DNA from 2 places in the Candidatus Pelagibacter sp. PS_44 genome. Region 1 is predicted to be linked to the other one. Evidence: riboswitches for the same ligand, from Rfam matches in the RefSeq annotation. Region 1 holds a riboswitch; the other holds the start of a gene.

Region 1 (3,396 bases):
ATCAAGACAACATAGCAAATAGAGACGGATATTGTCCAATAATTTCTGGAGTAAATGTTTTAGATCAAATCAAAACTTTAGAAAAATTAAACCAGATAAACTTTAAAAAGGTACTCTATCCTTTACTTTTTCTACCATTTATAAGTCGAGCTACAGCAGTAATTGGAAAAAGAATTTTCTTAAAGATTGATGATAAAGAGTTTCTATTAAATTTTAATAATAATATTTATTCAAATTATGCAAAAAATGAAATTATTGAGATTGCTGACAATATTTATTTTAAAGTTATCGAAAATAGAGATTCCTTTAATATTGAAGAATGGAATGAACTTTATAAACTTTCAGAGGAAACATTTGTTGAAGAAAATGAATCATTAAAACAAAGTGGAGCTGGTGCTGGATTAACAGATAACGATTAGCTATCTAATTTCACTCATTGCTTTAATATGAGATGGCCTTGTTTCACAACATCCACCTAAAATAGTAGCACCATCATCTTTAAATTTTTTAACAAATTTAGCCATAAATTGAGGTGTTAAATCTTTTCTTTGACCTAAAAACTCATTTGGATTTCCTGTTTTACTTTTATTATAATGATTAGTATATCCATTTTTGGGCTTGGTTGTTTCAAATGCATTAAACTTAAATCCAAAAGGAATACCCAAATTTCTAACCTCTTCCAAATTTTTAGAAAAATTTTCAGGTGAAATACAAGACAAGATTACCCCAAGTAAATTTTTGTGGTCAATATTATTTATAATATCAGATATTTTTTCACCACTTGGAAGATTAACACCCTCAGATATGTGTGCGCCCATCAGATAAGGTTTTTTGAAATCCTGGATTGCTTCAATTGCTAGTCTGAATTCTTTAACACTTGATAAAACATCTAAATAAAAAAAGTCAACATATGGATCAAGTAATTTTGCTTGATCATAAAAATTTTGTTTAATTTCTTCATTTGCTCTCGTATCTTCTTCGTAAGTTAAATATTGAGGTGGAAGACCCCCGGCTATAAAAATATGTGGAAATTGTTTTTTAGCTTTTTGAGCTATCTCCCCAGCTTTTTTATTTAGGTATTCAAATTTATCCTCAACTTTATTATCACGTAACCTAACTCTTCTAGTTGTAAAAGTTGTGGTAACAATAACTTCAGCTCCAGCTTTAATAAAATCTAAATGAGTATCTAATAATAGCTGATGATATTCTTCTTTAAGCAATGCATTAGCACTCCACAATGTTCCATTAGGTTTCATACCACGAGCTAATAATTCTTGCCCCATACCACCATCTAGAATTCGTGTTGTTTTAAAAAAATTAATATCCATTTTTACTCCTTACTTTTTTAGTGCTTTAGCTTTATGCCAGGTGCACAATATAGTCCAACTACCTTTACCAATTATCTAATGATTTCCTTTTTAGCAGTTAGTACCTGCAATATGGATCAAATCGGTTAATGTATTTATATATCTAATAGACTAATTAGTAAATCACTTCTTAAATAATATTTTAGCATTAAATGAGAAGGATCTTCTCTCACCATCAACATTAAATGGGTAAGCTGTGTGCATTAAATAATTAGGAAAAATTAATAAATCCCCTAATTTAGGGTTTAAATTGTAGATGCTTTTACTTAAAAAATTTTTTTGACCATTGATAAAATCAATAGTTCCATTAGTTTTAATCTTTTTATTCTTAAGAAATTTATTTTGATTCATATCTTTTGGGATTTTAAGATAGCCAACCCCTGATAATTGTCCTCCATGATAATGAATGGGGTTATACTCATTTTTTAATTGTCTTACTACCCATAGGTTAATTATCTTAATTTCTTTAATTTTTTTAACTTCTGACTTATCAAGATAAACTTTGATATTTTTTATTATTTCTTTAGACAAATTTTTATTAACTATTGTTTTAGGTATCTTGATTTCACTCTTAATTTGACTTGCTAGTTTAGAACTATAATCATTTTTTATAGATGATTGAGTCTTATCAACGTGATTATTTAATATACTAATAATTTTTTTGGATAACTTTGTTTTTCCTATAGTTGGTCCAAAAGCTCTAAATGTTTTCATATTCTATCTATAATAATTTAATACTTTCGTTATGCAAACAACTTCAATCCTATTCGAATAGCGACAAATATGACAAGTGCTGATGTCACTAGAGCCAACATTCTTGCAGGAAAAATTTTAAGATTTAAATAGTTTCCTAGTTGACCGCCTATTAAAACAAACAAAAATAATGGCCAATAATCATAAAGCCCATTTATTATTGATGACTTTGTAGATTGACCAGCAAGACCTGATAGAGAATTAATCAGTATGAATAATGATGCGGCAGTTGCAATATTTTTTACTTTATCTGCTCTAATCAATAACAATATGGGGCTTAAGAAAATTCCACCACCAATTCCAACTACACCAGACACAAATCCAATAGATGCGCCTATTAATAATGATAACATTTTTGGCATCTCTTTATAAACTTCAATCTTTTGATCAAAAGATTTAAATTTCACAAGAAGTAAAGCTCCTGCTAGTGTTAAGACTACAAAAAGTAAAATTTCAAAAATTTCTTTATTTATTGATAAAGAGCCACCTATGAATGCAAGTGGGACAGATGATATTAAAAATGGGGCAAGGATCTTAAGATTGATATTTCCAGCTTTAATATAGTTAATACAATTTCCTGACACGACAATGATATTACAAAAAAGAGCAATTACAGGAAAGATTAAGTAAGGAACATCCCAAATCAACAGAAGAGCTAGATAGGTAGAGCCACCACCAAATCCAACACTAGAGTATAAAGTTGCTGTTAGAAGAAATAAAAATGATAATATGATCACAATAATTATTTTAAATTTATGATTGTAAATATAGCACTTTTAACTGTTACGGACACCAGAACTTTTGAGAATGATAAGTCAGGTGCGATCTTAGTAAAAAAAATAGAGGAGGCTAAACATAAATTAGTAGATAGAAAAATTTGTAAAGATAATAAAGAAGACATTATTAAAATCCTTAAAGATTGGATTAATCAATCTGAAATAGACGTTGTAATTACAACAGGTGGCACTGGACTTACGGGTCGAGATATTACACCAGAGGCAATAAACGAAATAGCTGACAAACATATTCCAGGTTTTGGAGAGGTGTTTAGAACGATAAGTTTAAAAACAGTTGGTACATCTGCCATTCAATCTAGAGCTTGTGCTGTACTGGCTAACGGTAAGTATGTGTTTGCTTTACCAGGATCTTCAGGTGGGGTCACGGATGCCTGGGATGGAATTTTAAAACACCAGTTAGATGTAAATCATAAACCTTGTAATTTTGTAGAGCTGTTTCCAAGGCTAAAAGAGAAGTAATATATAAAACAATCTAATGA
Region 2 (3,396 bases), 210 kb from region 1:
ACTCATTTATAAAAACTCAAGCGGTTTTTTAAAATGATAAAGAATTGTTATGAAGCACTAAGTGCTTGATCAAGATCATCTATTATATCGTCAATATGTTCTAATCCTATACACAGTCTTATATATCCAGGAGTAACTCCTGCAGCACTTAATTCTTGCTCCGTGAGTTGGCTATGAGTTGTCGTTGCCGGATGTATAGCTAAGCTTCTAGCATCTCCTATATTTGCTACATGATAAAACATTTTTAAAGCTTCTATAAATTTCTTACCAGACTCAATGCCACCTTTTAGTTCTATTCCTATTAAAGCACCATTTCCTCCATCAAGATATTTTTTTGCTCTTTTACCAATATCTCCTTCATATTTGGTTGGGTAAATCACTCTAGAAACTTTTTTATGATTAGATAAATGATCCACTGTTTTTTCCGCATTAGAGCAATGTTGTTTCATCCTCAAGGCTACTGTCTCAAGTCCTTGAATTATTCCAAAAGCATTATCAGGAGCTAATGCAGCTCCAAGATCTCTCAAAAGAGTAACTCTTGCTCTAACAGCAAAGGATACATTGGCGCCAGTTAATTCAGGAACTGCCTTACCCCATACTACGCCACCATAACTTGCATCAGGTTCATTAAACAAGGGTTGTCTTTTTGGATTGGCTGTCCAATCAAAATTTCCACCATCAATTAGTGCTCCACCCACAACTGTACCATGTCCACCTATATATTTTGTAAGTGAGTAAACCACTATTGCAGCTCCATGCTCTATTGGCTTACAGATGATAGGGGCGGCGGTGTTATCAACTATTAATGGAATATTATATTTTTTTCCAATATCAGAAACTTCCTTAATAGGAAATACTCTTAAATAAGGATTGGGCAATGTTTCCCCATAAAAAGCTCTAGTTTTATCATCTATTGCTTTTTCAAAGTTGTTAGGATCTGCTGGATCAGCATATCTAACTTCAATACCAAGCTTACTCAATGTATGAGTAAACAATGAAACAGTTCCACCATAAAGATCTGTAGAACTAACAATGTTATCCCCAGCCTGAGCAACATTTAAGATAGCAAAGGTTGAAGCTGTTTGCCCAGAAGAGACAGTTAAACTTGCTAATCCACCATCTAAGGCAGCCAGTCTTTTTTCAAGAACATCATTGGTTGGATTCATAATTCTTGTGTAGATATTTCCAAACTCTTTTAGACCAAATAAATTGGCCGCATGCTCAGTGCTATCAAATAGATATGAAGTTGTTCTATAAATTGGGACAGCTACAGCTTTTGTAGTTGGATCACTTCTATAATCACCACCATGCAATGCGATAGTTTCTGGGTTTTGTCTTTTTGTACTCATCTTAATACTCCTTTTTTAGTATTTTTGCTTTATGCAAGGCATACAATACAGTTCAAATGCGCCTACCGAAAATGTGGGTAAAAAATCCTTTTTAGCAATTATTAGCCTGCAATAGGAACAAATCGGCAAACAAAAATTACCATTAAATGGCTATATTGCAAGAGAAATATAAAATTGACTTTATAATTATTAATAGTATTAATCCACGCTCTATGACTAAATTTTTAAAAAGTAGCGAATTAACAAGTAATTGGTTTGAAATTGATGCTAAAGGAGCAGTTGTTGGAAGACTAGCATCTATAATAGCAATGATTGTTAGAGGAAAAAACAAAACTACTTATACACCTCACATGGATGATGGTGACTTTGTAGTTGTTAAAAATATAGAACATGCAAAATTTACTGGAAAAAAATTTAAAGACAAAAAATACTATAGACATACGGGCCACCCTGGTGGAATTAAAGAAATAACTCCTGAAAAACTATTAGAAAAGAATAAACCAGGTGAGACTTTAAAATTAGCGGTTAAGAGAATGTTACCAGGAGGTGTTCTTGGTAGAAAACAACTAACTAAAGTTAAAATTTATGCTGGTGAAGAGCATCCTCATGCAGCTCAAAATCCAAAACTTTTAGATTTAGGAAAATTAAATAGCAAAAATTTAATTAGAAATTAATATGGAACAAACAGCACAAATAATATCAAAAAAACCTAAGATCAAGTTAGATTTTAAAGATAGCAAATACGCTACTGGCAGAAGAAAAAAATCAATTGCTAAAATTTGGTTAAAAAAAGGGACCGGTAAAATTTATGTTAATGGTCGAACAATGGATGAATACTTCACTAGTGGTAGTCATAAAATGCAAATTACTAGACCTTTTGAAATTATTAATCAAGCAACAGCTTATGATGTTAGATGTAGTGTCGCTGGAGGCGGTCACACTGGACAGGCAGGAGCAATGGTTCACGGTATTGCAAAAGCCTTAATATTATTTGACTCAGAACTAAGAAGTACACTAAAAACAGAGAAACTTAACACCAGAGACTCAAGATCTGTTGAAAGAAAAAAACCTGGTCGTAAAAAAGCTAGAAGAAGCTTCCAATTCTCGAAAAGATAATTCTTTTTTATTTCAAAATAGTTATAATAAACAATGCCTAAGCTTAATGTTTTAGTTGCTGGTTCAACTGGTTATATTGGTGTTCAATTAATAAAGTTATTAGTTAAACACAAAAATATTAATATAAAATATTTGTGTGGTAGCTCATCTGTGGGTAAGAAAATTACTAGTTATGAAAAATCATTAAAATCAAAAAATTTACCCAAGATTACTAAATTTAATAAATCATTTTTAAAAGAAGTTGATTTGGTATTTACCGCATTACCAAATGGTGAAGCTCAATCTATATCAAATAGTTTATTAAAACATAATGTGTTGATTGATTTGGCAGCAGATTTTAGACTTAATAATGCATCCTTATATCTAAAATGGTATAAACAAAAACACAGATCAATTTCAAATATTAAAAAATCTATATATTCATTACCTGAAATTACAGGTGAAAAAGTTAAAAATTTTAATATTATTGCTTGCCCGGGTTGTTATCCAACATCAATATTGTTACCGTTAATTCCATTGATTAAAAAAAATTTAATTAAAGTTAATAATATAATTATAGACTCTAAATCGGGATATTCCGGAGCTGGAAGAGGAGTACATGACAAATATAAAAATAAAAACCTTTATGAATCTTTAAGTGCCTACGGCGTTGGTTCTCATCGTCACAATTCTGAAATACAACAAGAGTTTAATTTTTTTACAAAAAAGAAAGTAAATTTTACTTTTACACCACATTTAACCCCAATGTTTAGAGGAATATTAAGCACTATTTATGTAGAGCTAAATAAAGGATCTACAATTAAAAAATTAGAAAAAGTGTTGATTAATCATTATCCCAATAATGAATTTGTAAAAATTCTAAAAACTAACTCTTTAATAAGTACAAATGATATAATTAATACAAATAACTGCCATATATCAATTTCTAAAA

Evidence for each region. Region 1 has a riboswitch for S-adenosylmethionine ahead of AC5SLO_RS01625 (homocysteine S-methyltransferase family protein). Riboswitches for the same ligand answer to the same signal wherever they lie in the genome.
Region 2: linked by a shared signal. The riboswitch ahead of AC5SLO_RS02845 (O-acetylhomoserine aminocarboxypropyltransferase/cysteine synthase family protein) and the one ahead of AC5SLO_RS01625 (homocysteine S-methyltransferase family protein) in region 1 are both predicted to bind S-adenosylmethionine.

The regions. Positions count from the first base shown of each region.
Region 1 covers NZ_CM182063.1:307,103-310,498, forward strand. The annotation lists gene AC5SLO_RS01620 (DUF3726 domain-containing protein) at 1-419, shown strand, start outside; gene AC5SLO_RS01625 (homocysteine S-methyltransferase family protein) at 420-1,328, opposite strand; SAM riboswitch class V at 1,338-1,401, opposite strand; gene AC5SLO_RS01630 (2OG-Fe(II) oxygenase family protein) at 1,491-2,081, opposite strand; gene AC5SLO_RS01635 (sulfite exporter TauE/SafE family protein) at 2,111-2,857, opposite strand; gene moaB (molybdenum cofactor biosynthesis protein B) at 2,876-3,376, shown strand; gene AC5SLO_RS01645 (class I SAM-dependent methyltransferase) at 3,393-3,396, shown strand, end outside.
Region 2 covers NZ_CM182063.1:514,521-517,916, forward strand. The annotation lists gene AC5SLO_RS02840 (COX15/CtaA family protein) at 1-37, shown strand, start outside; gene AC5SLO_RS02845 (O-acetylhomoserine aminocarboxypropyltransferase/cysteine synthase family protein) at 48-1,349, opposite strand; SAM riboswitch class V at 1,354-1,422, opposite strand; gene rplM (50S ribosomal protein L13) at 1,562-2,023, shown strand; gene rpsI (30S ribosomal protein S9) at 2,025-2,465, shown strand; gene argC (N-acetyl-gamma-glutamyl-phosphate reductase) at 2,499-3,396, shown strand, end outside.